Regions from separate parts of the Streptomyces cyslabdanicus genome, predicted to be linked through region 1. Evidence: riboswitches for the same ligand, from Rfam matches in the RefSeq annotation. Region 1 holds a riboswitch; the other holds the start of a gene.
The links. Region 1 has a riboswitch for glycine ahead of gcvP (aminomethyl-transferring glycine dehydrogenase). Riboswitches for the same ligand answer to the same signal wherever they lie in the genome.
Positions count from the first base shown of each region.

Region 2: linked by a shared signal. The riboswitch ahead of gcvT (glycine cleavage system aminomethyltransferase GcvT) and the one ahead of gcvP (aminomethyl-transferring glycine dehydrogenase) in region 1 are both predicted to bind glycine.

Region 1 is NZ_JBQRUW010000016.1:2,807-18,702, forward strand. It holds gene ACTYVM_RS10385 (sugar phosphate nucleotidyltransferase) at 1-769, shown strand, start outside; gene ACTYVM_RS10390 (DUF881 domain-containing protein) at 928-1,821, shown strand; gene ACTYVM_RS10395 (small basic family protein) at 1,818-2,150, shown strand; gene ACTYVM_RS10400 (DUF881 domain-containing protein) at 2,156-3,025, shown strand; gene ACTYVM_RS10405 (FHA domain-containing protein) at 3,156-4,016, shown strand; gene ftsR (transcriptional regulator FtsR) at 4,034-4,771, shown strand; gene ACTYVM_RS10415 (bifunctional nuclease family protein) at 4,855-5,328, shown strand; gene ACTYVM_RS10420 (MerR family transcriptional regulator) at 5,521-6,204, shown strand; gene ACTYVM_RS10425 (DNA polymerase IV) at 6,373-7,833, shown strand; gene ACTYVM_RS10430 (PRC-barrel domain-containing protein) at 7,746-8,126, opposite strand; glycine riboswitch at 8,240-8,334, shown strand; gene gcvP (aminomethyl-transferring glycine dehydrogenase) at 8,511-11,396, shown strand; gene ACTYVM_RS10440 (TOBE domain-containing protein) at 11,463-11,882, opposite strand; gene ACTYVM_RS10445 (ABC transporter ATP-binding protein) at 11,945-13,039, opposite strand; gene modB (molybdate ABC transporter permease subunit) at 13,089-13,859, opposite strand; gene modA (molybdate ABC transporter substrate-binding protein) at 14,037-14,861, opposite strand; gene ACTYVM_RS10460 (molybdopterin-dependent oxidoreductase) at 15,060-15,521, shown strand; gene ACTYVM_RS10465 (TOBE domain-containing protein) at 15,532-15,896, opposite strand, start outside.
Region 2 is NZ_JBQRUW010000054.1:32,694-48,589, forward strand. It holds gene glyA (serine hydroxymethyltransferase) at 1-63, opposite strand, end outside; gene gcvH (glycine cleavage system protein GcvH) at 81-458, opposite strand; gene gcvT (glycine cleavage system aminomethyltransferase GcvT) at 569-1,696, opposite strand; glycine riboswitch at 1,772-1,889, opposite strand; glycine riboswitch at 1,890-1,986, opposite strand; gene ACTYVM_RS29590 (enhanced serine sensitivity protein SseB) at 2,200-2,991, shown strand; gene ACTYVM_RS29595 (enhanced serine sensitivity protein SseB C-terminal domain-containing protein) at 3,191-3,985, shown strand; gene ACTYVM_RS29600 (ABC transporter permease) at 4,690-5,688, shown strand; gene ACTYVM_RS29605 (ABC transporter substrate-binding protein) at 5,755-7,476, shown strand; gene ACTYVM_RS29610 (ABC transporter permease) at 7,567-8,577, shown strand; gene ACTYVM_RS29615 (ABC transporter ATP-binding protein) at 8,574-9,656, shown strand; gene ACTYVM_RS29620 (ABC transporter ATP-binding protein) at 9,680-11,233, shown strand; gene ACTYVM_RS29625 (trimeric intracellular cation channel family protein) at 11,361-12,017, shown strand; gene ACTYVM_RS29630 (alpha/beta hydrolase) at 11,926-13,164, opposite strand; gene ACTYVM_RS29635 (thioesterase family protein) at 13,317-14,186, shown strand; gene ACTYVM_RS29640 (TetR family transcriptional regulator) at 14,220-14,846, opposite strand; gene ACTYVM_RS29645 (hypothetical protein) at 14,960-15,124, shown strand; gene ACTYVM_RS29650 (DUF4190 domain-containing protein) at 15,175-15,441, shown strand; gene ACTYVM_RS29655 (cysteine desulfurase family protein) at 15,500-15,896, shown strand, end outside.

The sequences.
Region 1 (15,896 bases):
CTCGCTGACGATCAACCCCGGGCTGAACGAGTCCCGGCCGACGGAGACCGCCGACATGCGGCGCGCGGGTCTGGTGCGGCTCGGCGAGATCGTGGCGTCCTCCGGGGCCGCGTTCGGTGTGCGGTTCGACCCGGTGGGCGAGCGGCTGTCTCTCGTCGACGAGAGGGGCCGCATCATCGAGGACGACCGGGCGCTGCTGGTGATGCTCGACCTCGTCGCCGCCGAGCGGCGCAGCGGCCGGGTGGCGCTGCCCGTGACGACCACGCGGATCGCCGAACAGGTGGCCGCCTACCACGGCACCCAGGTGGAGTGGACGACGACCTCCCCCGACGACCTCACCCGGGTCGGCGGCGAGGAGGGGACGATCTTCGGCGGCGACGGCAAGGGCGGGTTCATCGTCCCGGAGTTCAGCAGCGTCTACGACGGTACGGCGGCCTTCGTACGGCTCATCGGGCTGGTCGCGCGCACTCAGCTCACGCTGAGCCAGATCGACGCCCGGATCCCGCGTGCGCACGTCCTCAGGCGCGATCTGGCGACCCCGTGGGCCGTCAAGGGCCTGGTGATGCGCCGGGTCGTCGAGGCGGCCGGAGACCGCTTCGTGGACACCACGGACGGTGTGCGGGTCGTGGAGACCGACGGCCGCTGGGTGATGGTCCTGCCCGACCCGGCCGAGGCCGTCACCCATCTGTGGGCCGAGGGGCCCGACGACGCCTCCGCCCAGGCGCTGCTGGACGAGTGGGCGGCGGTCGTGGACAGCGCCGGCCGGTAGAGCGCCGACGGGTGGAGCGCAGACCAGTAGAACCGGGCGTCGGCCGGTAAAACGGACAGCACGCGCGCGTGCCGGACAAGTGTCCTCCAAGGGGGCCTGTCCGGCACGCCGGTGGGGCCATTCGGAGGTCATGGCCAGGTCGTGCGACGATGTGCGGCATGCCGCAGCATCCCCCCATTCGGAGCAACCCCGCGCGGCCCTCCCGACCGGACGCCTCCATGTCGTTGATCACCAACGTCATGGACCACAGCCTCGACGACGGTTACGCCGAGGCCGCGGCTCGGAAGAAGGCCGCGGGCGAGAGCGGTATGCCGAAAACCCTCAGGGCGAGGCTCGGCCTGGCGGGCGGGCTGGTGCTGGCCGCCCTCGTGGTGACCGTGGGAGCGGCGCAGGCACGTGTGGCGGCCCCGGTCATCGCCAAGGAGCGCCAGGAGCTGATCGACCGCATCGACCGGGAGACCGCGGCGGCCGACAAGCTCGAAGACACCGTCGACGAACTGCGCGACGACGTGGGCGCCAGGCAGCGGCTGGCGCTCCGGCACACCGGCGGCAACCCGCAGGCCGACCTGGTGAGCCTGCTGGCGGGCGCCGGCGAGGTGCACGGCCCAGGTGTCAGGCTCGTGGTGGACGACGCCAAGGAGGCCGGCACGGACGGCGGCGATCCGCGCGGGACGTCGAGTTTCTCCGACACCGGCCGAGTGCGTGACCGGGACATGCAGCGGGTGGTGAACGGGCTGTGGCAGTCGGGTGCCGAGGCCGTCTCCATCAACGGGCAGCGGCTGACGGCCCTGTCGGCGATCAGGGCCGCGGGCGCCGCGATACTGGTCGACAACAAGCCGCTGGTACCGCCGTACACGGTGCTCGCCGTGGGGGACGGGAAGCGGCTCGGCGCCCGGTTCCAGGACAGCCCCGACGGGCTGTACCTCCAGGCCCTGAAGGACAACTACGGCATCCGGAGCAGTATCTCCGTGGAGAGCGACCTCCGACTGGCCGCCGCACCGAGTGTGATCGTACGCACAGCACAGCCGAGCACTGAGAAGGGCACATCGTGATCGCCGTACTGGGCCTCGTCGTGGGAGTGGTGGCCGGCCTGTTGGTCCGGCCCGAGGTCCCGGCGGTCGTCGAGCCTTATCTCCCGATCGCCGTCGTCGCGGCGCTGGACGCCGTCTTCGGTGGCCTGCGGGCCATGCTGGACGGCATCTTCGACGACAAGGTCTTCGTCGTGTCGTTCCTGTCCAATGTGGTCGTGGCCGCACTGATCGTCTTCCTGGGCGACAAGTTGGGCGTGGGCGCCCAGCTGTCCACGGGCGTCGTCGTCGTGCTCGGTATCCGCATCTTCTCCAATGCCGCGGCGATCCGACGGCACGTGTTCCGGGCGTGAGAGTGATGAGCCACCAGGACGAACAGCCCGGGAACGGGCCGCACGCCACCAGGCCCGAGCAGCAGCGGCTGCGCCAGGAGTTGCCCGAGGAGGTGCCCGCGCAGGCGGCCGCCGGGGACGGCCCGAGCACCGAGGAGAGTTACGGGCCCGCGCTGACCGGTCGCCAGCGACTGGTCCAGGGACTGTGGCCGCCGCGCTTCACCCGGGCCCAACTCGTCGTCGCCCTACTGCTGTTCGGACTCGGCTTCGGACTCGCCGTCCAGGTCGCCTCCAACAGCAGCGGTGACAACGCGCTGCGCGGCGCCCGGCAGGAGGATCTCGTCCGCATCCTCGATGAACTCGACGACCGCACTCAGCGTCTTGAGGATGAGAAGCAGGGTCTGGAGAAGCAGCGCCAGGAACTGGAGAACAGCTCGGACCAGGCCGAGGAGGCCCGCAGGCAGACGGCCGAGAAGGCGAAGCAACTCGGCATACTCGCGGGCACGGTGGCCGCGCAGGGACCCGGCATCACGATCACGATCGAGGACACGAAGAGGACGGTCCGGGCGGACATGCTGCTCGACGCGGTACAAGAGCTGCGCGCGGCCGGTGCCGAGGCGATCGAGGTGAACGGTGTGCGAGTGGTCGCGAACACTTATCTGACCGACTCGGGCAAGAGCGTGGACGTCGACGGGAACAAGATCAACACTCCGTATCGTTTCAAGGTCATCGGCAAGCCGCAGGACCTCGAACCGGCGCTCAACATTCCTGGAGGCGTGGTGCAGACCCTGGAGAAGGAGCAGGCCACCGTGACGATCGACCGTTCGGACAAGATCGTCGTGGACGCCTTGCGAGCGGCGAAGAGGCCTGACTACGCTCGGTCGTCCTCGCGGTGAACCGGTGGTGCATGGCAGTCGTCCGGCAGGGGCATGAGGTTGCGGGGGGTCGGCGCACCGATTGGGTGGTGCGTGGTGGAAACTGTCTGGTGGATACGGACGTTGTGAGGATGTCCGGGTCGACCGGTGTATGCAGTCAGGGTTCGTCCTGCCCCACGGGCGGGTCTGTTTCGGTCAAGGGGAATCGCCCGTGAAGTTGTTTGCGAAGTTGTTCGGCAAGAGCGCGCGAGAAGGCGGCGAGAACGCGACGGCCCGTCACCGCGCACAGCCTGACGCCGAGGGTCAGCGTCCGCTGTTCAGGGACCAGGTGGCCGGTCAGGGGGCGCCGTCGGTTGACCCTGCCCAGTCGGGCGGCATAGGTTTCGGGCAACCGTCGACCTCAGGTACGGCTGGAGGGTTCGCCGCCGGCCCGTACGCGTCCGATGCCCCCGCGGGGCAGCCGCGGCAGGAGGATCCGTCCATGTCGGCCCTGGTGTGTACGAGGTGCGGCAACCGCAACGCGGAGAACAGCCGCTTCTGCTCGAACTGCGGTGCGCCGCTGCGGTCCGGTGCGGTGCCGGAGCGCTCGTCGGAGACGACCTCGACGATCTCCATCTCCGGTCTGGAGGCCTACGACGCCGAGGCCACCGGCCAGACGCCGATGCTGTCTCCGGAGGCGCAGGCGGCCGTCGACGCGCTGCCCCTGGGCTCGGCCCTCCTGGTGGTGCGCCGCGGCCCGAACTCGGGCAGCCGCTTCCTCCTGGACGGCGAGCTGACCACGGCCGGGCGTCATCCGCAGAGCGACATCTTCCTGGACGACGTGACGGTCTCGCGTCGCCACGTGGAGTTCCGGCGCAGCCCGGACGGTTCGTTCACGGTGGCCGACGTCGGCAGTCTGAACGGCACGTACGTCAACCGGGAGCCGATCGACCAGGTCGCCCTGTCCAACGGTGACGAGGTGCAGATCGGCAAGTACCGGCTGGTCTTCTACTCGAGCCGGCAGGGCGTCTGACCTGTCAGGGAAGGTCCATGCGTCAATCACCGAGCGGCGGTGCCGGGCACGGCACCGCCGCCACGGACAGTGGGCTGAAGAGCATCGGCACGGTGCTGAACATGCTGCGCGACGAGTTCCCCGAGGTCACCGTCTCCAAGATTCGTTTCCTGGAGTCGGAGGGACTCGTCGAGCCGCGGCGCACCCCCTCGGGGTACCGCAAGTTCAGCACCGACGACGTCGAGCGGCTGGCCCTGGTCCTGCGGATGCAGCGTGACCATTACCTGCCGTTGAAGGTGATTCGCGAGTACCTGGACGCCATGGAGCGCGGCGAGGCGGTCCACCTGCCGGCGGTCGGCCGGCAGCGGGACGGCGGATCCGTGCCCTCGCCGGCCGAGGCGCCGACGACAGCCCGGATCGGGCGGGACGAGCTCCTCGCCGCCGCCGGTGTCGAGGAGGGGGAACTGCGCGAGTGGGAGTCGTACGGGCTGCTCACCCCGTTGGCGGACGGGGGTTACGGCGCCGAGGCGCTGACCGTGGCCTCGCTCGTCTCCGAGCTGGGGCGTTTCGGGATCGAGCCCCGGCACCTGCGGGTGATGAAGGCGGCCGCCGACCGGGAGGCCGGGCTCGTCGACCAGGTGGTGGCCCCCCTCAAGCGGCACCGCAATCCGCAGACCAGGGCACATGCGGAGGCCCGCGCCAAGGAGCTGGCGGAGCTCACGGTGCGGCTGCACACGGTGCTGGTGCACACCGCGCTCGGGCTGCGGCTGCCGTGAGCGGGCCCCCGGAGGCGGCCGGATCCTCCTCCCGTGCCCGGCCCGACTACCCAAACGTCCCGGGCACCGCCTAGGGTTGCTGTGTGAACGAGCTCGATGTCGTAGGTGTCCGGGTCGAGATGCCCTCCAACCAACCGATCGTGCTCCTGCGTGAAGTGGGAGGCGACCGTTACCTCCCCATCTGGATCGGGCCAGGGGAGGCGACGGCGATCGCCTTCGCCCAGCAGGGCATGGCCCCCGCCCGACCGCTGACCCACGACCTGTTCAAGGACGTGCTGGAGGCGGTCGGCCAGGAACTCACGGAAGTACGCATCACGGACCTGCGTGAAGGTGTCTTCTACGCCGAGCTGGTGTTCGCCAGCGGTGTCGAGGTGAGTGCCCGGCCGTCCGACGCCATAGCGCTGGCCCTGCGCACCGGGACGCCGATCTTCGGCAGTGACACGGTGCTCGACGACGCGGGCATCGCGATCCCGGACGAGCAGGAGGACGAGGTGGAGAAGTTCCGCGAGTTCCTCGACCAGATCTCGCCGGAGGACTTCGGCAGCAGCAGCCAGTGAAGCGCCCGTGTGAGCCGCCAGGAGACCGTCCCGCGACCTCCGCCCGGAGCATTCGGATAGCCTTTCCCGGCGATGGGGTACACGAAACCACTCTTAGGGTGATTATCACTCGGCGTGCCGAGTGTGGCGATCGTTGACGCACCCCTGGTGACTGCCTACCGTCGAGGAGGCAGGTCAAGGACGGAGGTCGGCGTGAGAAGCAGCGGCGACGGTACGGCTGGGGGTGACCCCGGACGCAATGCCGGGGGAAGCGGTCCGTACCCTCCCCCGGGCTCTCGGCTCCGCCCGAGCGGCGGGTATCCACCTCTCGGCGATGCGGCCGGTCGTGCTCCGCAGCGACCGGCGGCGGTGCCGAGCAGCGGAGGGGCGGCGGCCATGGCAATCGAGCAGATCGGCTATCGCGGTCCGACGGCCTGCGCAGCCGCCGGCATCACGTATCGGCAGCTGGACTACTGGGCGCGCACCGGGCTGGTCGAGCCGAGCGTGCGGCCCGCCCAGGGATCCGGTACCCAGCGCCTCTACAGCTTCCGGGACGTCGTCGTTCTGAAGATCGTCAAGCGGTTCCTCGACACCGGCGTGTCGTTGCAGAACATCCGTACCGCCGTCCAGCACCTGCGCGAGTGCGGTTTCCGCGACCTGGAGCGGATGACGCTGATGAGCGACGGGGCCACGGTGTACGAGTGCACGTCGCCCGACGAGGTGCACGCTCTGCTCCAGGGGGGCCAGGGAATCTTCGGCATCGCCGTCGGCGTGGTGTGGCGCGACGTGGAGAACGCGCTGTCGCAGCTGCACGGCGAGCGCATCGACACGGGGGAGACGCTCGTGGGGCACAACCCGGGCGACGAACTCGCCCGGCGGCGCAACCGGGCCGTCTGAGCGGCCCCCGGCTGCCCCCGGCCGCCTCCGGTCACTGCCTCCCCGGCCACTGACCCGGCCTGTCCGGTCCTCTGGGCCCGTGGACCGGCCTCGGGAGGCCGGGACGGTGCCGCCGGGACCGTGGTGTTGGCGGTGGCGTTGTCAGTGGGGTGGTGCAGCATCGTAGGTGTGAGAACCGCACCCACGATCCTCCATCTCGACATGGATGCCTTCTTCGCCTCGGCGGAGCAGGCCTCCAAGCCGAGCCTGCGCGGGAAGGCCGTGGTCGTGGGCGGGCTGGGACCGCGCGGAGTGGTCGCCACGGCGTCGTACGAGGCGCGTGTGTTCGGCGTCCACTCCGCGATGCCGATGGCCCAGGCGCGGCGGCTGGCGCCGAACGCCGCGTACCTCGTGCCGCGCTTCGCCTTCTACCGCTCCATCAGCGAGCGGGTGATGGGCCTGCTGCGGGCCCGGTCGCCGCTCGTGGAGCCGCTGAGCCTGGACGAGGCGTTCGTGGACCTGGAGGCCGGGGGAGCCGCCTGGGACGCGGAATCCGCCCGGCTGGCGGGGACGAGACTGCGCTCCGAGATCCGCGCCGTCACGGGGCTCACGGGGTCCGTGGGGCTGGCCGCCTCCAAGATGCTCGCCAAGATCGGCTCCGAGCAGGCCAAGCCCGACGGTCTTGTGCTCATCGAGCCGGGCACCGAGCGGGCCCTGCTCGGACCGCTGTCCGTGCGGACCCTGCCGGGCGTGGGCCCGGCCACGGGCGACCATCTGCGGCGGGCCGGTATCCACACCGTCGAGGAGCTCGCCGAGGCCGGTGAGGACGAGCTCGTCCGGCTGCTCGGCAAGGCGCACGGGCACGCGCTGCACGCGATGGCGCTGGCCCACGACGAGCGTCCCGTCGTCGCCGAGCGCGAGACGAAGTCGGTGTCCGTCGAGGACACCTACGACGTGGACATCCACGACCGCGTCCGGGTGGCCCTGGAGGTGCAGCGGCTGGCCGACCGGTGTGTGGGGAGGCTGCGCGGGGCCGGTCTGTCGGGGCGCACCATCGTGCTGAAGGTCCGCCGCTACGACTTCTCCACCCTCACCCGCTCCGAGACCCTGCGCGGGCCCACCGACGACCCCGCGGTGATACGGGAGGCGGCCGCCCGGCTGCTGGACTCCGTGGACACCACCGGCGGGGTACGGCTGCTGGGCGTGGGTGTGTCAGGGCTCGCCGACTACACCCAGGAGGACCTGTTCGCGCAGGCGGCGGGCGCGCAGGGCGCCGACGCGGAGGTGGAGGGGCCCGCCGAGGAGCGGCAGCGGGAACCCGCCCAGCGCCAGCCGGAACCCACCGAGCGGCGGTGGCCGGCGGGTCATGACGTACGACATGCGGGGTACGGCCACGGATGGGTGCAGGGCAGCGGCCTCGGCCGCGTCACCGTGCGCTTCGAGACCCCCGGATCCGCGCCGGGCCGCGTGCGCACCTTCCTCGTGGACGACCCGGACCTGGAACCGGCCGAACCCCTGCCCCTGGTGTCTCTGGATCCTCCGGTTCCTCCAGCGCCTCCGGCTCAGCCCTCGTCCGGACCCGAGCCGGAGCCCGCCAGCTTGCCGAACTGGTGGTCGGGAACAGGGGGTGGGGCCACGTCGAGGCCGTAGTGGTGGTAGAGCTGCAGTTCCTGCTCAGGGGACAGATGGCGGCCCACGCCGAAGTCGGGAGCCTCCTTGACCAGGGAGCGGTCGAAGGGGACGCGCAGGGTGCCCTCGACGAGTTCGCTGGGCTCCAGGGGGACGAAGGCGTCCCGGGAGAACAGGCCGGTGCGTATCGCCGCCCACTCCGGCACGCCGGTCGCGTCGTCGAGGTAGACCTCGTCCACCGTGCCGATCTTGTGCCCGTTGCGGTCGAACGCCTTGCGGCCGATCAGATTGCGCGGATCGATCTCCGTCTGCACTGTCCCTCCACGTGGTCGCAACTCATCCGTAACCCCTACGAAAGAGCACATTCCGCGAGGCGGCCACTCGAAGGCCCGTGCGGTCGCCCCGCTGGTAGGCTGGCAGCGGCTGCTGACCCCGTGCGGGAGAGCCCTCCGGCACCGCCGGGGGCGCCGAAGGAGCAAATCCTCCCCGGAATCTCTCAGGCCCACGTACCGCACGGACGAGGTCACTCTGGAAAGCAGAGCGGGTGTCGACGGCTTCCGCTCTCACCGACGGTGAAAACCGGAAGCCCTCGGGTGGTCCGGTGAAGCTCTCAGGTTGAGATGACAGAGGGGGAGGCCGTCGGGGCACCCGCGCCGTGGTGTCCCTCGAAGGTCGTGTCAGACCAGGAGGCCTCCGCAATGACCGCCCAGCGCATCCCGCTCTCCGAGCTCGAACAGGGCATCCCCTTCGAACAGCGCCACATCGGGCCCGACCAGGAGGCGCGGGCCAAGATGCTCGCCCAGGTCGGCTACGGCTCGCTCGACGAGCTCACCGCCGCCGCGGTACCCGATGTGATCAAGAACGCCGACGCCCTCGACCTGCCCGGCGCCCGCACCGAGGCCGAGGTGCTGGCCGAGCTGCGCTCCCTCGCCGACCGCAACCAGGTCCTCGGCTCGATGATCGGACTCGGCTACTACGGGACGTTCACCCCGCCGGTCATCCTGCGCAACGTCATGGAGAACCCGGCCTGGTACACCGCCTACACCCCCTACCAGCCCGAGATCTCCCAGGGCCGCCTCGAGGCGCTGCTGAACTTCCAGACCGTCGTCGCCGACCTGACCGGTCTGCCGACCTCCGGCGCGTCCCTGCTCGACGAGGGCACCGCCGCGGCCGAGGCCATGGCGCTGTCCCGGCGCATGGGCAAGAACAAGAAGGGTCTGTTCCTGGTCGACGCGGACGCGCTGCCGCAGACCGTCGCGGTCATCGAGACCCGTGCCGAGCCGAGCGGCGTCGAGGTCGTCGTCGCCGACCTCAGCGCGGGCATCCCGGCCGAGATCGCCGAGCGTGGGATCAACGGCGTGCTCCTCCAGTACCCGGGTGCCTCCGGCGCCGTACGCGACCTGAAGCCCGTCATCGACCAGGCGCACGAGCTGGGCGCCCTGGTCACCGTCGCCGCCGACCTGCTCGCGCTCACCCTGCTGAAGTCGCCCGGCGAGCTCGGCGCGGACATCGCCGTCGGCACCACCCAGCGCTTCGGCGTGCCGATGGGCTTCGGCGGCCCGCACGCCGGCTACATGGCCGTGCACGAGAAGTTCGCGCGCAGCCTGCCCGGCCGCCTGGTCGGCGTGTCCGTCGACGCCGACGGCAACAGGGCCTACCGCCTCGCCCTGCAGACCCGTGAGCAGCACATCCGTCGCGAGAAGGCGACGAGCAACATCTGCACCGCCCAGGTGCTGCTCGCCGTCATGGCCGGCATGTACGCGGTCTACCACGGCCCCGAGGGCCTCAGGGACATCGCGCGGCGCACCCACCGCTACGCCACGGTCCTCGCCGAGGGGCTGACGGCCGGCGGCTTCGAGGTCGCGCACCGCGCGTACTTCGACACGCTGACCGTCAAGGCGGAGGGACGTGCCGCCGAGGTCGTCGCCGCGGCCCGCGAGGGCGGCGTGAACCTGCGCCTCGTCGACGCCGACCACGTCTCGGTCGCCTGCGACGAGACCACCACCCGCGACCGGCTGCGCACCGTGTGGGCGGCCTTCGGCGTCGGGGGCGACATCGAGGCGCTGGACGCGGCCGCCGGGGACGTGCTGCCCGAGGCGCTACTGCGTGCCGACGCCTACCTCACCCACCCCGTCTTCCACCAGTACCGGTCCGAGACCGCGATGCTGCGCTATCTGCGCCGGCTGGCCGACCGCGACTACGCGCTCGACCGCGGCATGATCCCGCTGGGCTCGTGCACCATGAAGCTCAACGCGACGACCGAGATGGAGCCGGTCACCTGGCCGGAGTTCGGGCAGCTGCACCCCTTCGTGCCCGCCGAGCAGGCGCAGGGCTACCTCACCCTCATCCGTGAGCTGGAGGAGCGCCTCGCCGAGGTCACCGGCTACGACAAGGTCTCCCTCCAGCCGAACGCCGGTTCCCAGGGCGAGCTGGCCGGTCTGCTCGCCGTGCGCGGCTACCACCGTGCCAACGGCGACGAGCAGCGCACCATCTGCCTCATCCCGTCCTCCGCGCACGGCACCAACGCCGCAAGCGCCGTGATGGCCGGCATGAAGGTCGTCGTGGTCAAGACCGCCGAGGACGGCGAGGTCGACGTCGAGGACCTGCGGGCGAAGATCGAGCAGTACCGCGAGCAGCTGGCCGTGCTGATGATCACCTACCCGTCCACGCACGGCGTGTTCGAGGAGCACGTCGCCGACATCTGCGCGCAGGTCCACGAGGCCGGTGGCCAGGTGTACGTCGACGGGGCCAACCTCAACGCCCTGGTGGGCCTCGCCAAGCCGGGCCACTTCGGCGGCGACGTCTCCCACCTCAACCTGCACAAGACGTTCTGCATCCCGCACGGCGGCGGCGGTCCCGGTGTCGGCCCGGTCGGCGTGCGGGCCCACCTGGCGCCGTACCTGCCCAACCACCCGCTCCAGCCCGACGCGGGCCCGGAGACGGGGGTCGGCCCGATCTCGGCCGCGCCGTGGGGATCGGCCGGCATCCTGCCGATCTCCTGGGCCTACGTCCGCCTCATGGGCGGCGAGGGCCTCAAGCGTGCCACGCAGGTCGCGGTGCTCAGCGCCAACTACGTCGCCAAGCGGCTCGAGCCGCACTACCCGGTGCTCTACACCGGTCCCGGCGGCCTGGTCGCCCACGAGTGCATCATCGACCTGCGCCCGCTGACCAAGGAGACCGGGGTGAGCGTGGACGACGTGGCCAAGCGGCTGATCGACTACGGCTTCCACGCGCCGACGATGTCGTTCCCGGTGGCCGGCACGTTGATGATCGAGCCGACCGAGTCCGAGGACCTGGCCGAGCTGGACCGGTTCTGCGATGCGATGATCGCGATCCGCGCCGAGATCGAGAAGGTCGCTTCCGGCCAGTGGCCCGCGGACGACAACCCGCTGCACGGCGCCCCGCACACCGCCGCCGCGCTCGGCGGGGAGTGGGAGCACGGCTACACCCGTGAGGAGGCCGTCTTCCCGGCCGGGGTCTCGGCTGCCGACAAGTACTGGCCGCCGGTGCGCCGCATCGACCAGGCCTTCGGCGACCGCAACCTCGTCTGCTCCTGCCCGCCGCTGGACGCGTACGAGGACTGAGCGAGCGAACGGCTCACGGGGCTCCCGTCCGACCCGGGCGGGGGCCCCGCGGTTCTTCCCGCCGTGTCACACGGTGGCCAGGCAGACCTCGGTCGACTTGATCAGGGCGGTGACGCGCGTGCCCTCCGTCAGGCCGAGTTCCGTGGCGGCGTCCCTGGTGATCGCGGCGGTCAGCTCGCCGCCCTCCACGCCGACCCGGACGGACGCCATGGCAGCGCCGAGGGCGATCCGGGTGACGGTGCCCGGCAGCCGGTTGCGGATGGACAGGCCCTCGACCGGCCCGGTGGCCAGGGACACCTCCGTCGACTTCACCAGGGCGCGCACGGTGCTGCCCTCGGTCAGACGCAGGTCCTCGACGGCGTCCCGGGTGATCGCGGAGGTGAGCTGTCCGCCGCCGTCCAGGCGCACGTGGACGAGGGCCATCGCCTCGCCGGGGGTGACGGCGGTGACCGTGCCGGGCAACTGGTTGCGCATGCTCAGGCTCATGGACGTGCCTCGCGGTGGGTGGGGGACGTGGTGATCAACCCCACCGTAGGGCGGCCGGTGCCTCAGGCCGGGTAGGCGTGGGTCTGCGTCGCCTTGACGGTCGCCCAGACCTCCGCGCCCGGGTGCAGGTCCAGCTCGGCGGCCGCGACCGTGGTCACCTCCGCGGTCAGGGCGAGTTCGCCGGTCAGGTCGGCGCGGATCCGGTCGCCGTGGGTCTCCAGACCGGCGACCTCGCAGCGCCACAGGTTGCGCGCGCTGGTGCCCGTGGGGCGGTCCCGGAAGAGCGTGACCGCGCTCGGCGGGAAGGCCACGAAGACCGCCCCCGACAGGACCTCGGTGGTGGTGACGACGGGGCCGGCCTCGAGACGGACGGTATGGGCGTCCGCCTGCCCGCGGTAGAGGTTCAGGCCGACGAGTTGCGCGACGTAGTCGGTGCGCGGACGGCGGGCGATCTCCGCCGGGGTGCCCTCCTGGACGACCCGGCCGTGCTCGACCACGACCAGCCGGTCGGCCAGCACCATCGCGTCCAGCGGGTCATGGGTGACGAGGACGGCGACGGCCTCGAACTCGGCGAGGTGCCGGCGCAGCTGGGCGCGGACCTCCAGACGGGTACGGGCGTCGAGCGCGGCGAGTGGTTCGTCGAGCAGCAGCAGCCGGGGCCCGGTGGCCAGGGCGCGGGCGAGGGCCACGCGCTGGGCCTGCCCGCCGGAGAGGCGGCGGGGCTTGGCGCCGGTGTGGTCGGCCAGCCCCATCCGCTCCAGCCACCGTGCGGCCTGCGCGCGGGCCTGAGCCTTGGTCGCGCCCCGGCAGCGCGGCCCGAACGCCACGTTGTCCAGGGCCGTCAGGTGCGGGAACAGCAGGTAGTCCTGGAAGACCACGCCGACCGGGCGTGCCTCGGGCGGCGTGCGATCCAGCGTGGTGCCGTCCAGGCGCAGGTGTCCGCCGGTGAGCGGGACCAGGCCCGCCAGCGCGCGCAGAGCGGTCGTCTTCCCGGCGCCGTTCGGGCCGAGCAGCGCCACCACGTCGCCGGGGGCGGCGGTGAGCGCCACGTCGAGACGGAACACGCCGCGGTCGACGACGAGGCGGGCGTCCAGGCCCTCTTCGGGAGTGCCTTCGTCGGCCCGCAGGCCGGCCGAGGTCCGGTCGATGTCGGTCATGAGAGGAACATCCTGGATGCGGGGCGGCTCGGGATCGGTGGCGGATTCATCAGGAGGCCGTCATCCAACGGTCCCGCAGACCCGCCAGTACGGCGATCGACACCGCGAGCAGCACCAGGCTGAGGGCGATCGCCGCCGCCGGGTCGTTTTGGAGTGCCAGGTAGACGGCCAGCGGCATGGTCTGCGTACGGCCGGGGAAGTTGCCGGCGAAGGTGATCGTGGCGCCGAACTCGCCGAGCGCTCGTGCCCAGGCGAGCACGGCGCCCGCGGCGATGCCCGGCGCGATCAGCGGCAGGGTGACCCGGCGGAACGCGGTGAAGCGGGAGGCGCCGAGGGTGGTGGCCGCCTCCTCGAAGCGCGGGTCGGCGGCCCGCAGTGTTCCCTCGACGCTGATCACGAGGAACGGCATGGCCACGAACGCCTCCGCGACCACCACCCCGGCCGTGGTGAACGGCAGCGTGACCCCGAACCAGGAGTCCAGCCACTGCCCGACGACACCGTTGCGCCCGAGGGCCAGCAGCAGGGCCACACCGCCCACGACCGGCGGCAGCACGAGGGGCAGGGTGACCAGCGCCCGGACGAGTCCGCGTCCGGGGAAGTCCGTACGGGCCAGCAGCCAGGCCAGCGGGACGCCGAGCACCAGGCTCACGGCGGTGGCGGCGGTGGCGCTGACCAGGGACAACTGGAGGGCCTGCCACACCTCGGCGCTGGTCAGCTGGTCCGGCAGGCTGCGCCAGGGCGCCCGGATCAGCAGGGCGAGCAGCGGCAGCAGCAGGAAGGCCAGACCGACCAGGGCGGGGACCAGCAGGGGCAGCGGCACGCCGCCGAGGGCGCGGCCGCGGGGGGGCCAATATCTCCTGCTGGTGGTGTTGGTCTCGTCGTTCTTTTTTCCTCCCTCTAGGGGAGGGAACCAGAGGGGGAAGCGACACCCCGCCGGGGGCGCGCCCACCCCGCGACCCGCTCCTCGGGGTCGCGGCGCGGGCCTCGTCGGTCCTCGTCACGGCTTCAGGAACCCGGCCCCGGTCAGGACCTTCTGGCCCTCGGCCGAGGTCACCAGCTCGATGAACGCCTTGGCCGCGGTGGCGTTGGTCGCGTTCTTGAGCAGGGTGATCGGGTAGTCGTTGACGGCCTCGGCCGACTCGGGGAACTCCACGCCCTGGACCCGGCCGCCTGCGGACTTCACGTCGGTCTTGTAGACGAGGGCCGCGTCGGCCTCCTTCAGCTCGACCTTGGTCAGGGCGCTCTTGACGTCCTGCTCGTAGGAGACCGGGGTCAGCTTGAGGTGGCTCGCGTCCAGCACCTTCTGGGCGGCGGCGCCGCACGGCACCGACTTGTCGCACAGCACGACCTTCAGGCCGGACCTGGTGAGGTCCTTCAGCGCGGCGACCTTCTCCGGGTTGCCCGGCGCGGTCGCGATCTCGAGCTGGTTGCGGACGAAGGTGACCGGTGTGCCGGCCGCGTCCTTCTTGTCGGTGACGATCGCCATGGTCGTGGTGCTGGCGGCGGCGAACACGTCGGCGGGGGCACCGGAGGTGATGCTCGCGGCGAGGCTGTCGCTGCCGCCGAAGTTGAAGGTGACCTTGGTGCCCGGGTGCTGCTGCTCGAACTCCTTGCCGAGGGTGGTGAAGCTCTCCTGCAGCGAGGCGGCGGCGAAGACGGTCACGGTGCCGGACAGCTTCGGCGCGGCGGCCTCCGACGTGCCGGACCCCGCCGAGGACGAGTCGTCGGAGGACGAGGAGGAGCAGGCGCTGAGAGCCAGCAACGCGGCGACCCCCGCGACTCCCGACTTCAGCATCCTGGTCCGCCGCGTGGAACGGGTCATCACGGTTCTACTCCTCTGGCTCTGCACGGAAGAAGCGGTCGCGCCCTGCCACGACCGCTCACACGGCCGTGCCGCGATCATACTGCCGCAATTGCCAGGTGTAAGGCCCCTGTTGTATTGCATGAGCTGGCCATGCGTGAAGGATGGCTTGCATGTGCGTTTGTACGGTGCGGCGGGTCGGGTACGGACCCTCAGGAGGTGGTGCCCGTGACGCTCGCGGAGCTCGACCTGACCGGCGACCTCGCCCGCCCGGCCCGGCTGACCGTGCGGGATCTGCTCGGGTGGCCGCAGCACCGGGTGGGGGTCGCGTTCGACTGCGCCACCAGCGGCGCGCGGCGCCACCGGTTCAGCGGACCGCGCCTGTACGACGTGCTGTCCGCGGCGGGGCCCGGTTTCGACCCGGCCCGGCGCAAGGACCGGCTGCGGTTCCTGATCGCGGTCACGGCCGCCGACGGGCATCACGCGCTGCTGTCGTGGGCCGAGATCGACCCCGACTTCGCCGACGCTCCGGTCCTGCTCGCGGTGACCATCGACGACACCCGGCTGGACGGCGCCGGCCCCCAGCTGGTCCTGCCGCAGGACCGCTGCGGCGCGCGGTACGTCAGCGGCGTCCGGGCGATACGCGTGGACGGCGGCTATCGCGCGCGGGCCCGGGTGTGAGGCGGTTCTGCTACGTGCGGTCGATGTGCACGTTCGTCGACTTCACGCGGGCGGTGGCCTCCATGCCGACCTCCAGGCCCAGTTCCTCCACGGCCTCCCGGGTCAGCAGGGAGACGAGGCGGTGCGGTCCGGCCTGGATCTCGACCTGGGCGGCGACGTCGCCGAGTTTGACGGCGGTCACGATGCCGGCGAAGGCGTTGCGGACCGACGTGTACGAGGGGCCGTCCTCGCCGCCTCCGGTCCGGGCCAGCTCGACCGAGAACGCGGCGAGGTCCCGGCCGTCGATGAGCCGGCGTCCGCTGTCGTCGCGGTGGGTGGCCACCCGGCCCGCGTCCGCCCAGCGGCGTGCGGTGTCCGGGCTGACGCCGAGCAGCC
Region 2 (15,896 bases), on a different contig from region 1:
GGCGTCGACCGCGGCGGCCACGTCCGGGTCGAGCTCGTGCAGGGGAGTGTTGAGAACAGTCATGTGCGTATGTCCGATTCTCAGCCGGCCGTCTCGGCGGCGTACTCGTCGGCGGAGAGCAGGTCGGCGGGCTCCTCGGCCAGGCGCACCTTGAACAGCCAGCCGCCCTCGAAGGGCGCGGAGTTCACCAGCGACGGGTCGTTCACCACGTCCTCGTTGGTCTCGGTGACCTCACCGCTGACGGGGGAGTACAGGTCGGACACCGACTTGGTCGACTCCAGCTCACCGCAGGTCTCGCCCGCGGCCACCGTGTCGCCGACCTCCGGGAGCTGGGCGTAGACGACATCGCCGAGCGCGTTGGCCGCGAACTCGGTGATGCCGACCGTCGCCACGCCGTCCTCGACGGGCGACAGCCACTCGTGCTCCTTGCTGTAGCGCAGATGCTGAGGGTTGTTCATGGCCTGAATTCTCCTGTACGCGGGTCAATGGTGATGAATGGGGAGCGCGAAAGGTGTGCGCGACCAGGGGTGACGTGCCTCACGTCGCCTCCGTGGCGGCTACGACGGTGTCACTTCTGGCGCTTGTAGAAGGGCAGCGCCACGACCTCGTACCGTTCGTGCTTGCCCCGGATGTCCACGCCCACACCGGGCGTGCCCTCGGCGGCGTGCGCGGCGTCGACGTACGCCATGGCGATCGGCTTGCCCAGGGTGGGGGAGGGGGCGCCGGAGGTGACCTCGCCGATCACTTCGCCGCCCGCGACGACCGCGTACCCGGCGCGCGGGACCCGGCGGCCCTCGGCGACCAGGCCGACGAGCACCCGGGGCGGCTCGGCGGCGGCGCGCTCGGCGGCGGCCAGCAGGGCCTCGCGGCCGACGAAGTCGCCCTCCTTCTCGAACTTGACCACCCGGCCGAGGCCCGCGTCGAACGGGGTCAGCGAGGTCGACAGCTCGTGCCCGTACAGCGGCATGCCCGCCTCCAGGCGCAGCGTGTCCCGGCAGGACAGCCCGCACGGGACCAGGCCGGCGTCCGCGCCCGCCTCGGTCAGCGCCTGCCACACCTTCTCCGCGTCACCGGGGGCCACGAACAGCTCGAAGCCGTCCTCACCGGTGTAGCCGGTGCGCGCGATCAGCGCGGGGACGCCCGCGACCGTGCCGGGGAGACCGGCGTAGTACTTCAGGCCGTCCAGGTCGGCGTCGGTCAGCGACTTCAGGATGCCGGCGGACTCGGGGCCCTGCACGGCGAGCAGCGCGTAGGCGTCCCGGTCGTCGCGCACCTCGGCGTCGAAGCCCGCCGCCCGCTCGGTCAGCGCGTCGAGCACCACCTGGGCGTTGGAGGCGTTGGCGACGACCAGGTACTCGGTCTCGCCCAGCCGGTAGACGATCAGGTCGTCCAGGATGCCGCCGTCGGCCCGGCAGATCATGGTGTAGCGGGCGCGGCCGAGGCCGACGGTGGCGATGTTGCCGACCAGGGCGTGGTTCAGCAGGGCGACGGCCTGCGGGCCGGTGACGGTGATCTCGCCCATGTGGGACAGGTCGAACAGGCCGGCCTTCGTCCGCACGGCGATGTGCTCGTCGCGCTCGGAGCCGTAGCGCAGGGGCATGTCCCAGCCGGCGAAGTCGGTCATCGTCGCGCCGAGCGAGCGGTGCAGCGCGTCGAGCGCGGTGCGGCGGAGTCGGTCGGGTGGGGTACTGCTCATCGGGCGGTCTCCAAGGCGATGGGGTCCCCCGCGCGAGCGAAACCGGGCGTGGGGGAGGGCAAGGACGGATCCATGTCCTCCCCATCTGTCATCGGAACCTGAGAGGTTCGCCATGACCGCCGTCGGACGGACGGTGCACGGCTTGCACCTTGGGTGGGGCCGCTGCGCCCAGCGGCCCGCTTTTCAGATGTGCCTCGCCCGCGCGGTAACGGTGCCTGAGAGATTCAAGGGAGGTACTTGCTCCTTCGGCGCCCCGGTGAGACGGCTGGGGACTCTCCCGCGCGGATTCAAACGGCCGATATGCAGTTGCGCGGACATCATTGCACGCCCGGCCCGCTTCGCGGCAGGGCGGCATCCGTGACCGTGCCGTGGCAGGACGTGCACGGGGCCGCGAGGGCGCTCGCCGGGGCAGCCGTGATCGCGGGCCCGGGATTTCTCGTGAGGTTCGGGCCGGTACCCGATAGCCTTTCGGCCACAGCAGTGTTCACAGCAGGCGGTAGCAGATGGACTTCCCGACGGACTTCTCCGCGGACTTTCCGGCACAGACGCACTCCCACCCGCACAGCGGATGGCCCGGCAACGAGCTGGAGGAGGTGCTGTCCGCCTCCCTCGGTGTCCCGTCCGCCGGTGGCCGGATCCTGGAGGTGCTCGGCCGCAGCCTCGTCTGGGTGCCCCTGCCCAACGGCGGCGGACCGCAGAGCGGGCCACTCGACCTGCCCACGGTGGAGATCGACGGTCAGGCCTACGTGCCGGTCTTCAGCTCCGAGGAGCAGTTCCGCCAGGTCGCGGGCGCCCACATGGCGTACACCGTCGCGCCCGCCGTCGAGTTCGCGCGCGGACTGCCCCCGCAGGCCGGCATCGCGCTCAACCCGGACGGCGTGGTCGGCGTCCCGCTGCCGCCGGCCGCCGTGGCCGAACTGTGCCGGGCCGGGCGCACCCACCTGGACGGTGCCTCCGCCGGCGGCCGCGTCCGCCTCTTCGAACCGGACTGGCAGGACGACCCGGTGGACTTCCTCGCCGCCGCCTGCGCCGAGTTCGCCGAGACCGGCGTGGTCAGCACCGCCCGCCGCTGCCTGGCCGCCGTCGAGACGGACGACCCGGTGATGTTCATCGGCGTCGAACTGTCCCAGTGGGACGGCGACCCACAGGCCCGCCCCCTGGACGCCCTGGGCCGGGCCCTGGCGAAGACCCCGGCCGGGTGGCCGGTCAACCTGGTCCTCCTGGACGTCGCCCAGGATCCCGTGGCGGACTGGATGAGGGAGCACGTCCGCCCGTTCTACCAGCACGCCCACTGAGTCCGACCGGGGACGCCGGGCGGGCGCACACGATCCGCAGTCGGCGGCGCACGGCGAGTCCCCGGCCGCCGGACGGCGGCTTAAGCTAGGCCCTGTTGTCAGACTCCCGCCTGCTCGCCGGGCGGACGACGGGAAGGTGACGACAGGACCCGGACCCACGGCTCGGTCGACACGTCGGTTGTATGGAGGGGCGGTACAAGTGAGCGCCAGCGGCACCACGGCCGGGCAGGTCGAGCAGACGCTGCGCCAGGTGACGCCCGGGCGTTACGACGCCTACGAGGCGCTGCTGCGCGTGCTGGCGACCCCGTCCTCCGGCCAGGTATGGATGCTGCTGTGGCACGGCCAGGCGGGTTCCCCCGACGCGCAGTACGGCCACATGGAGGTCGACGGCCACGGCTACGCGCCCTGCGTGACCTCCGCCCAGGAGCTGTCCGCCAGCGGCTGGAACCGTTCGTACGAGGTCGTGGACGGCCTCGACGTGGCCCGCACCCTCTACCCCGACCACTACGGCCTCTGGCTGAACCCGCACGCCCCGGGCGGCGGTGTCGGCGTCCCGTGGCTGGATCTGCGCCGCATCGCCACCGGTCTCGACCGCCAGCCCGCGGGCCCGCTGCGGCTGTCCGAACCCACCGTCGAGGCCTCGCGGTTCTACGCCCTGCTCACCCAGAACGCCCACCGCACCCCGGCCCTGCGCTCGCTGCGCCACGCCTGGGTGCAGCCCGCGCTCGGAGCGCCGTACCTCGCCATCGGCCTCGACGTGTACGACACCTCGCCGCCGGCCGTCGACTCGGTGCGCGTGATGATGCAGCAGTCCATCGGAGCCGTCCCCGACGGTCTGCCGGTGTCGACGGTCGCGATGTCCGACGAGTACGACCCGGTCGCCCTGTGGCTGCGCGCCAACTCCCGCCCGTTCTACGACCGGGAGAGCCACGTGGCCCCCGCGCAGGCCCCGGTGGCCGGCTACGGCTACCCGCCGGTCCACGGCGGCTACTGAGCCGGACCGACCGACGCGACCGGGGCCGCCTCCCCCAGGGGAGGCGGCCCCGCGGTGTTTCGCCAAAGGCGCGTGGAAATCGCGTCGGGTCGATTCGGCGTCGGAGTGCCGGCCCGGCTCTTGGACCGGCGGGAAGCGAAAAGCGGGTGCGCGGTGAGTGACGGGAATTCCTCTTTGCGTGATTGCGTCGATTGGCCGATCCGGTAGGGCGGACGAAAGGGCGCTTCTTTGTCCCGAGGGGGCAAAACCACGGGCAGGGCGTGAGGTGCATCACGCGCCGGTCGGCTGGTCAAGTTGCCTTTGCGTTTGAGGAGTTGACCGTCCGCTGCTGGCGCCGGCGGAGAGCGGCCGGGCGTCACGCTCTCTGCGCGTAGAGTCGGAGCTTTGGTCCCCCGGTGCCGTCAAATGTCCCAACTAGGACCCGTCCGACCCCCGTTACCCACTGTCCGGATAACGGAACCCCTCAACTCGTGTCACGTTTGCGCATCCATTCTTCACCAGATCTGGCGGGTGATCGTGAGCGCGTTGAAGACTCGCCTTCCAGATACGAGGCCGACGATCCTGTGATCGAGCCCAATCGGGGAACTCGCAGGGCAGTTGAGCCGCATCCATCTGTGGCCACCGCGCGGCAGGTAAGCGAACCAAGGCCGCCCACAGCGGCGGACGAAAGGCCGGTCACCACCGGCGAGAGGGGTCGGGTCACTGTGACCGCACCGATCGAGACCACCGGGGCGGAAGCCGGAGCACAGCCTGAGGCCGTGCTCGCCGGGGCCAAGAAGAGCCAGATCGAAGGGCGTTCACTGACACAGATCGCCTGGACCCGGTTCAAGCGGGACAAGGTGGCCATGGCCGGCGGTGTCGTCGTCATCCTGCTGCTTCTGATGGCGATCCTGGCCAAGCCCATCGAGTGGATCTTCGGGCTCGACCCCGACAAGTTCCACCAGGACCTCATCGACCCCGCCCTCCTGGCCCCCAAGGGCGGCTGGGGCGGCATGAGCTGGTCGCACCCGCTGGGTGTCGAGCCCCAGTACGGGCGCGACATGCTCGCCCGCATCATCGACGGCTCCTGGGTCTCGCTCCTGGTCGCAGGCGGCGCCACCCTGCTCTCGGTGGTGATCGGCACGGTGCTGGGCGTCGTCGCCGGGTACTACGGCGGTTGGGTGGACAGCCTCGTCAGCAAGCTGATGGACACCTTCCTGGCCTTTCCGCTGCTGCTGTTCGCCATCGCCATCTCGGCCTCGGTGCAGGACGGCTTCTTCGGCCTGGACGGGCTGTCGCTGCGCATCTGCGTGCTGATCTTCGTGATCGGCTTCTTCAGCTGGCCGTACATCGGACGCATCGTGCGCGCCCAGACCATGAGCCTGCGCAAGCGGGAGTTCATCGAGGCCGCTCAGAGCCTCGGGGCGCGAGGTCCGTACGTCCTGTTCCGGGAACTGCTCCCCAACCTCGTCGCGCCGATCCTCGTCTACTCGACGCTGATCATCCCGACGAACATTCTCTTCGAGGCCGCGCTGAGCTTCCTTGGAGTCGGTATCGCCCCGCCGCAGGCCTCGTGGGGCGGCATGCTCAGCAACGCCGTGGATCTCTACACCGCAGATCCGCAGTTCATGTTCGTGCCCGGACTGGCGATCTTCGTCACCGTCCTGGCCTTCAACCTGCTGGGTGACGGGCTGCGTGACGCGCTCGACCCTCGCAGCAAGTGATCCATCAATAGAGGGGGCTTTCCTCACGTGAAGACGAGAAGGGTTACCGCGGCGATCGCGTCGGTCATGGTGCTCTCGCTGGGTGCCGCGGCCTGCGGCGGCGGCGACGACAACGGCGGCGGCAGCAAGGGCAGCGGTAACAGCGGTAAGAAGGACGCGGCGCTGGACTCCATCGTCAACGCGTCGAGCAAGAAGGGGGGGACGGTCACGCTCGAGGAGTCGGACGTGCCGGACTCCCTCGACCCGGGCAACACGTACTACGGCTTCGTGCTGAACTTCTCGCGCCTCTACGCGCGCTCGCTCACCACGTTCAAGCCCGCGGCGGGTACGGCAGGCCTCGAGGTCGTCCCCGACCTCGCCGAGTCCCTGGGCGAGCCCAGCGCCGACGCCAAGACCTGGACGTACCACCTGCGTGAGGGCCTGAAGTACCAGGACGGCACGCCGATCACGTCCAAGGACGTCAAGTACGCCGTCGAGCGCTCCAACTTCGCGCCCGAGGTCATGTCCAACGGCCCCACCTACTTCAAGAGCTACCTGGTGGGCGGCGACAAGTACAAGGGCCCCTACAAGGACAAGTCGCCCGAGGGCCTGAAGTCGATCGAGACCCCGGACGACCGGACGATCGTCTTCAAGCTGAACCAGCCGTTCGCCGACTTCGACTACCTGACGACCTTCTCCCAGACGGCTCCCGTGCCGCAGGCGAAGGACGACGGCGCCAAGTACGTCCAGCACATCGTGTCGTCCGGCCCGTACCAGTTCGAGTCGTACCAGGAGGGCCGCAGCGCCACCCTCGTCCGCAACAAGAACTGGGACCCGAAGACGGACCCGATCCGCACGGCGCTGCCGGACCGGTACGAGGTCAAGTTCAAGGTCAACCCCGTCACGGTCGACAACGACCTGCTGGCCGACAAGGTCACCGGTGACATCGCCGGCACCGGCGTGCAGCCGCAGACCCAGCCGAAGGTGCTGAGCGGCAAGTACGCCAAGCAGACGGACAACTCCTACGCGGGTGCCACGTCGTACATCGCGCTGAACGTGAACGTGAAGCCGTTCGACAACATCCACTGCCGCAAGGCCGTGCAGTGGGGCCTCGACAAGCAGTCGGTGGTCGACGCCATCGGCGGCGCGCCCAAGGGCGACGTGGCCACCACGCTGCTGCCGCCGTCGGTCAACGGCTACACCAAGTTCGACCAGTACCCGTCCACCGGGAACAAGGGCGACGTGGACAAGGCCAAGGCCGAGCTGAAGCAGTGCGGCCAGCCGAACGGCTTCTCCACCACGCTGACGGCCCGCTCCGACCGTCCCGCCGAGGTGGCGCAGGCCACGGCGATCCAGAACTCGATGAAGGCCATCGGCATCAAGGTCGACATCAAGCAGTTCCCCTCCGGTAAGTACTTCTCCAACTTCGCCGGTGTCCCGAGCTACGTCCACGAGCACAAGCTGGGCATGATGTCCATGGCGTGGGGCGCCGACTGGCCGACCGGCTTCGGCTTCCTCGACCAGATCATCAACGGTGCGGCCATCAAGCCGTCGGGTGGCAACAACCTGATGGAGCTGAACGACTCGAAGATCAACGCCGCTCTGAAGGCCGCGATCGCCAACACCGACTCCGCGGCCCGTACCAAGGCCTGGGGCGAGATCGACAAGATGGTGCAGGAGAACGCTTCGGTGGTGCCGCTGGTCTACCGCAAGAACCTGCTGTTCCGGCCGGACTCCGCGACCAACGTCACGGTCTCGCAGGCGTACCTCGGCATGTACGACTACCTGCTGCTGGGCTCTTCGAAGTAACTGCAGGCCCGATTTCCCTGAAAGGCAGGTGAAGGCACCGGGTGGCCGGGGCGGACACACCCCGCCCCGGCCACCCGGAGCCGCACAGCTGTGGCTGCGTACATCATCCGACGCGTCTTCGGCGCATTGGTACTGCTGCTGGTGGTCAGCGCAGTCACCTTCGCCATCTTCTTCGTGGTCCCCCGTCTGGGCGGCCAGACAGCCACCCAGCTGGCTACCCAGTACGTCGGCAAGGACGCCAACCCCGAGTCCGTCGCCGCGATCAAGAAGAACCTGGGTTTCGACCACCCCATCTACATCCAGTACTGGGACTACATCAAGGGCCTGTTCGTGGGCGCCGACTACAAGTTCGGCCCTGACGCATCGCACTGCGGCGCGCCCTGCTTCGGGTACTCCTTCAAGAGTCACATCGAGGTCTGGCCCGAGCTCCAGCAGCGGATTCCGATCTCCTTCTCGCTGGCCGTCGGGGCAGCGGTGATCTGGTTGATCTTCGGCGTCACGACCGGCGTCATCTCGGCGCTGCGCAAGGGCCAGCCGGTGGACCGCATCGCGATGTTCATCGCGCTCGCCGGCGTCTCGCTGCCCATCTTCTTCACCGGTCAGATCGTCAACGCACTCTTTGTGTACCAGTGGCCCATCTGGGACAGCACCGACTACGTGCCGTTCACCGAGAACCCGGCCGACTGGGCGTGGCATCTGCTGCTGCCGTGGATCAGTCTCGCGTTCCTCTTCTCCGCCCTCTACGCGCGACTCACCCGGGCGGGCATGCTGGAGACGATGAGTGAGGACTACATCAGAACGGCGCGCGCCAAGGGACTCAAGGAGACGACGGTGGTGACCAAGCACGGCCTGCGAGCCGCGCTGACCCCGATCGTCACCATCTTCGGCATGGACTTCGGAATCCTCATCGGTTCCGCGGTGCTCACCGAGACCGTCTTCTCCCTGCAGGGGATCGGCGCGTACTCCATCCAGGCCATCAGGGACAACGACCTGCCCATCGTCATGGGCGTGACCCTGGTCGCCGCGTTCTTCATCGTCCTCTGCAATCTCCTCGTCGATCTGGTCTACGCAGCCATCGACCCCCGCGTGAGGTTCTCGTGAGCAAGCTCGACAAGGCGACGTCCGGCGAACCGGCCACCGCCGCATCCTCCGACGCCGACGACGCGTTCCTCTCCGTGCGCGATCTGCGTATCCACTTCAACACCGACGACGGCTTGGTCAAGTCGGTGGACGGCGTCAGCTTCGACGTCCGCCGGGGCGCGACCCTGGGCATCGTCGGTGAGTCCGGGTCCGGCAAGTCCGTCACCTCGCTCGGCGTGATGGGCCTGCACCGTTCGGCCAACGCCACGGTCTCCGGCGAGGTCTGGCTGGACGGGCAGGAACTGATCGGCGCCAACCCCGACGAGGTGCGCCGCCTGCGGGGCCGGAAGATGGCGATGATCTTCCAGGACCCGCTGTCCGCGATGCACCCGTACTACACGGTCGGGCAGCAGATCGTGGAGGCCTACCGGGTTCACCACAACGTCTCCAAGAAGGCCGCCAAGCAGCGCGCGATCGAGATGCTGGACCGGGTGGGCATCCCCGAGCCGGCCAAGCGTGCGGACAGTTACCCGCACGAGTTCTCCGGCGGTATGCGCCAGCGCGCGATGATCGCGATGTCGCTGGTCAACAACCCCGAACTGCTCATCGCGGACGAGCCGACCACGGCTCTGGACGTCACCGTGCAGGCGCAGATCCTCGATCTGATCCGCGACCTGCAGAAGGAGTTCGGCTCCGCGGTCATCATGATCACGCACGACCTCGGCGTCGTCGCCGAGATGGCCGACGACCTCCTGGTGATGTACGGCGGCCGCTGCGTCGAGCGCGGCCCGGCCGACCAGGTGTTCTACGAGCCCCGGCACCCCTACACCTGGGGCCTGCTCGGCTCGATGCCGCGTCTGGACCGCGAGCAGCAGGACCGGCTCATCCCGGTCAAGGGCTCCCCGCCCTCCCTGATCAACGTCCCGTCCGGCTGCGCGTTCAACCCGCGCTGCCCGTACGCCGACGTCCCGAAGGACAACGTCACCCGCACGGTCCGCCCCGAGCTGACCGAGGTCGGCAGCCGGCACTGGGCCGCCTGCCACATGACGCAGGAGCAGCGGGAGCGGATCTGGACCGAAGAGATTGCGCCGAAGCTGTGAGTGAGAACGCAGAGGACAACGCAGTGAGCATCCCTGCACAGAGCGACGGCGCCGAGGAGCAGGCCTCCGGTACGGCCACCCTCACCAAGGACGCCGCCCCGGGCGAGGTTCTGCTGAAGGTGGCCGGCCTGCAGAAGCACTTCCCGGTCCGGAAGGGCCTGCTGCAGCGCCAGGTCGGCGCGGTGCGTGCGGTCGACGGCATCGACTTCGAGGTCCGCTCCGGCGAGACCCTCGGTGTCGTGGGCGAGTCCGGCTGCGGCAAGTCGACGATGGGCCGGCTGATCACGCGGCTGCTCGAACCGACCGCGGGCACGGTCGAGTTCGAGGGCAAGGACATCACGCACCTCGGTGTGAGCGGTATGCGTCCGCTGCGCCGCGACGTGCAGATGATCTTCCAGGACCCGTACTCGTCGCTGAACCCGCGCCACACCATCGGCACCATCGTCGGCGCCCCCTTCCGGCTCCAGGGCGTCGAGCCCGAGGGCGGGATCAAGAAGGAGGTGCAGCGGCTGCTGTCGGTGGTCGGTCTCAACCCCGAGCACTACAACCGCTATCCGCACGAGTTCTCCGGTGGTCAGCGCCAGCGCATCGGCATCGCCCGGGCGCTCGCGCTCAAGCCGAAGCTGGTCGTGGCGGACGAGCCGGTCTCCGCGCTCGACGTGTCGATCCAGGCGCAGGTCGTCAACCTTCTCGACGACCTCCAGCAGGAGCTCGGCCTGACGTATGTGATCATCGCGCACGACCTGTCGGTCGTCCGGCACGTCTCGGACCGGATCGCGGTGATGTACCTCGGCAAGATCGTGGAGCTGGCCGACCGGGACTCGCTGTACAAGGCGCCGATGCACCCGTACACCAAGGCGCTCATGTCGGCCGTCCCGATCCCGGACCCCCGCCGCAAGAACGCCAAGAGCGAGCGCATCCTGCTCCAGGGCGACGTGCCCTCACCGATGTCCCCGCCGAGCGGCTGCCGCTTCCACACCCGGTGCTGGAAGGCGACGGAGATCTGCCGTACGACCGAGCCGCCGCTCAAGGAGCTGAGGCCCGGTCAGCGGGTGGCCTGCCACCACCCGGAGAACTTCGAGGACCAGGCCCCGCAGGACACCGTGCTGCTCACGGTCGCCAAGGAGGCCGCGGAGCTCGTGGCCGACGAGGTCCTTGCGGAGTCGGCGGCGACGTCGGCGGCGGTCGCCGCGGAGGTCGGCGAGACGCCGAATCCGGCTGAGTCCGCCAAGTCCGCCGGGACCTCGGAGTCCGCCAAGTCCGCCGGGACCTCGGAGTCCGCCGAGTCGTCCGAGTCCGTCGGGACTTCGGAATCCGCGGAATCCTCCGAGTCCTCGGAGTCCGCCGAGTCCTTCGAGTCCTCCGGGTCCTCCGAGTCGGCCGGGACTTCGGAATCCGCCGAGTCCTCGGAATCCGCCGAGTCCTCGGAGTCCGCCGGGTCTACGGAGTCCGCCGGGGCCTCTGAGCCTGCCGGGTCTTCGGAGACCTCGGGTGAGGGCTCCGGGTCCGCGGAGTCCGGTGCCGACGGTGGCGACGACGCCGGCGACTCCGGCTCTCAGGAGCCGAGCGGGAAGTAGGCGGCGCGGCTCGACGGAGTCGCGCGCGTGATCGAGCGGGAGAGTGCGGAGCCGGTGGCACACCGGCGGTCGCACTCTCCCGTTCCGTCGTGTTCGGGGGCGAACCGGCCGCGAGTAAGAATGTGGCGTGCTTCAGCAACTGTTCAGCCCTTCCGTCCAGCACACGCTCGACGTGGTCGGCATCTTCGTCTTCGCCATCTCCGGCGCGCTGCTGGCCGTCCGCAAGAACTTCGACGTGTTCGGCATCGCCGTCCTGGCCGAGGTCACCGCGCTGGGCGGAGGGCTGTTCCGCGACATCGTCATCGGGGCCGTGCCCCCGGCCGCCTTCACCGACCTCGGCTACTTCCTCACCCCCCTGTTCGCCGCGCTCGTGGTCTTCTTCCTGCACCCGCACATGGAGCGCATCCAGACCGCGGTGTACGTGTTCGACGCGGCCGGGCTCGGCCTGTTCTGCGTGGCCGGCACGACGAAGGCGTACGCCTATGGGCTGAACCTCACCGCGTCGGCGACGTTGGGCATGGCCACCGCCGTGGGCGGCGGTGTGCTGCGGGACGTGCTCGCCAACGAGGTCCCGTCGCTGCTGCGCTGGGACCGCGACCTGTACGCGGTCCCGGCGATCGTCGGCGCCACCATGGTGGTGCTGTGCATCCACTACGACGCGCTGAACCCGTTCACCAGCGGGCTCGCGGTGGTCACTGCCTTCGTCCTGAGGCTGCTCGCGATGCGGTATCACTGGCGAGCTCCGCGGGCCTGGAACCGCCGCTCGACCGTACGGGAGGAGTGAGCGCCGTCCGGACGTGATGGGGTGAGCGCGGCCCCAGCTGCCTGGTCAGCCAGCGGAACGCCGCCGGGATCTGGGGGCGCCACAGCGCCATGCTGTGGCCGCCCGCGCTGCGCGGCAGGAAGACCACGCGCACGTGCGTCGGAGGCTTGGCGATCCGCGCCAGGGCGACGCCCGCCTGGTACCCGTCGCCGCTCTGCCCCGAGAGGTAGAGCGCGATGTGCGGCGGGGTGCGGTAGTTCTTCAGCAGGACGTAGGGGTTGTTCGCGCGCCGCAGCCGGAGGGTCTGGGCGGCGAGCGAACCGCGTTCGCCGATGGGGTCGTTGTAGCCGGACAGGCTCACCGCGGCCCGGTAGCGGTCGGGGTGGGCGACGGCGAGCTTGGTCGCGCAGTGTCCCCCGGCCGAGTAACCGGCCGTGGCCCAGCCGTTCGGAGCGGACTGGGCACGGAAGTTGTCCGTGATCATCTTCGGTACGTCGATGCTCAGCCAGCTGTCCGCGTTCACCGTGCCCGGGATGTTGGCGCAGCCCGTGTCGATCCTGGCGATCAGGTTGGTGCGCGGCGACACCAGTATGAACGGGGCGATCCGCCCGCTCCGCATCAGCGGTTCCAGTTGCTCGTGCACCTTCAGGGAGCCGAACCAGGCCTTGGCCGAGCCCGGGTAGCCCGACAGCAGCTCGACCACCGGGAACCGCTTGTTCTTGTAGGCGGGGTCGTCGTACTGGGGCGGCAGCCACACGTAGACCTCGGCGTTCACCCCCGAGACCCGGCCTCTGAGCTGGGTGACCCTGACCCCGCCGGACGCACGCATCCCGGGCCCCTCGGCCGGGCCGAACTTCTGCACGACCCGGGGCAGCTCCCGGTAGGCGATGCCTCCGGTGCCGTCGGTGCCCAGGTCGGCGGCCTGTTGCACATGGTTGCCCGTGCCGAGCAGGTCGGCCCAGTTGTCGTACAGGTTGTTGGCGTTGTTCACCAGTACGAAGACCAGGGCGATGGCCGTGGCCTGGGCGAAGACCAGCATCAGCGCCCGGACGGCCGCACGCAGCGCTCGGGGGCCCTTCAACCGCGTCCACAGGACGAACGGCAGGACCAGCGCGACCACGGCCAGTGCGATGGCGGTGTACAGGAACGGAGTCCCGGTGAGGCTCATGTCCCCATAGAGGGAGAACAGGACCTCGGGGTTACGGGCGAGTACGGACACTTACCGAGAAATGGCCTGATTCTCACCCGGTGAACTAATCGTCATATGAGCACACCGGGCAAAAGCTACCGCTTAGTAGTGACCTGTTGTACCGTTCACCCATGTCTGAAGCAGCCACCGCCGCGGCCGCCCGGGCCATGATCGGCGACAGCGAGTTCGATCGGGACACCGCGCTCACCCGGAGCGAGCCCGGTGTCTACGGCATCGACCTCTCCGCCGGCTGGACGATCGCCAACGCCGTCAACGGCGGGTACCTGCTGGCCGTCCTCGGCCGCGCGCTCGCGGACGCCCTGCCGCACCCGGACCCGTTCACGATCTCGGCGCACTACCTGACCGCGTCCCGGCCCGGTCCCGCCGTCGTCCGCACGGACGTGGTCCGCGACGGCCGCACCCTGTCGACCGGCCAGGCCTCCCTCTTCCAGCGCGACGACGACGGCCGCGAGGTGGAGCGCATCCGCGTCCTGGCCTCCTACGGCGACCTCGACGCGCTTCCCGACGATGTGCGCACCTCGGCGAAGCCGCCCGCGATCCCGCCCCTGGAGCAGTGCTTCGGCGCCCAGGACGCCCCCGACGCCCCCGCGCCCGTACCCGGCGGCTCGGCCATCACCGACCGCCTGATGCTCAAGCTGGACCCCGCCACCCTCGGCTGGGCGCTCGGCTCGCCCTCCGGGAAGGGGGAGATGCGGGCCTGGTTCGGCCTCGCCGACGGCCGGGACCACGATCCGCTCTCCCTGCTGCTCGCGGTGGACGCGCTGCCCCCGACCGCGTTCGAGCTGGGCATCACGGGCTGGGTGCCGACCGTCGAGCTGACCGTGCACGTCCGCTGCCGCCCGGCGCCGGGCCCGCTGCGCGTGTCCATCACCACCCGCAACCTGGCCGGCGGCTTCCTGGAGGAGGACGCCGAGGTCTGGGACGGTGCCGACCGGCTGGTGGCGCAGTCCCGGCAGCTCGCGCGGGTCCGGCTCGACTGAACGGTCGCGCCCCGGCGGCGCCCGGCCGGACCGTCACTCCAGCCAGTGCCGGCGGCCGATGCTGATCAGGCGCAGCTGCCGGGCCGCGACCCGGCAGACGCGCTCGCGCTCCTCCTCGGGGGCGTCGAGCGCCTCCAGGAGCAGTGAGCCGGTGATCAGCATCTGATCGACGTACAGCTGGGCGAGCATCAGCAGGTCGTCCTCGCTCCACCCCGCGGACTGGGAGTCCTCGGCGAGTTCGTCCCTCACCTCGCGGGCGAACCGGGCCAGCTGGTCGCGGACGACCTCCCGCACCCGCTGCACCCCGCCGTGGCGTTCTCGCGCGATGAAGCGGACGTGGGCGGGGTACGTCTCGACATGGCGGGCGATCAGCCGGACCGCGCGCGTGATGCGCTGCTCGCTGTCGTCCGCCGCGGAGACCGTCGACCGGATCATCGGGTGCAGGCTGCTCAGCGCCTCCTCGACCAAGGCCACGCCGAGATCCGCGGTGGAGTGGAAGTGGCGGTAGAAGGCGGTCGGGGCGACGCCGGCGGCGCGGGTGACCTCGCGCAGCCCGAGGCTGCTCAGGCTCTGCTCCTCCAGCAGCCCCAACGCCGCGTCCATCAGGGCCTGTCGGGTCCTCTGCTTCTGGGCCTGCCGGACGCCGGGAGTGTGACTCATGCCATTCAGTCAACAAGTGTTCTCCGGATTGTCAAAGCCGGCACCGCGTTAGACTGGGTAGTCAGTGAACAAATGTAACTACAAGCGTTCACCGACAAGGGGGATCCGATCTCATGCTGTTCCTCGTCGCCGCACTGCTGCTGTTCGGTGTCGTCCTGGGCACGGTGGCCCACGCGCCGCTGGACCTCACGGCCGTCGCCGCCGTGGTGATCGCCGTCTGGCTCGGCGTCTTCGCGCTCCGCGAGCGCCACGGCCGCAGGCGCGGCACCTCCCGCTGACGCCTTGCCCGCCCGGCCCGTTCCCCACGACCGTCTGGAGCAGACCCGCCATGCACCTCACCGCACCGGCCGCACGCCGCACCGGCACGCACGACGCCGACGGCATGGCCGTCGCGTCCTTCGTCCTCGGCCTGCTCGGCCTGCTCGTCCTCAACCTGTTCCTCGGCCCCGTCGCCATCGTCCTGGCCGGTGCCGCCCTGTGGCGCGGCACGACCCGCCGCGGCCGTGCCTGGCTCGGCGTCGCCCTGGGCATCGCCGACCTCGTGGTCCTGCTGGCTTTCGTGCAGATGGACAACACCCTGTCCTGGAGCCTGTGACACCTGGCCCATCCTGATCTCCAGGCAGGCCGGCGGCGCCCGTAGAATCAGGCTCACCATGGCTTACCTCGACCACGCGGCGACCACCCCGATGCTCCCGGAGGCGGCAGAGGCGCTGACCGCGGCACTGGGTCTCACCGGCAACGCCTCCTCCCTCCACGCGTCCGGGCGCGCGGCCCGCCGCAGGGTCGAGGAGGCCCGAGAAACCCTCGCCGAGGCGCTGGGCGCCCGTCCCAGCGAGGTCGTCTTCACGTCCGGCGGCACCGAGGCGGACAACCTCGCCGTCAAGGGCCTGTACTGGGCCCGCCGCGACGCCGACCCGGCCCGTACCCGCGTCCTGGCCAGCCCCGTCGAGCACCATGCCGTCCTCGACGCCGTGCACTGGCTCGGCGAGCACGAGGGCGCCACCGTCGAGTACCTGCCGGTCGACGCCCACGGCCGCGTCCATCCCGAGA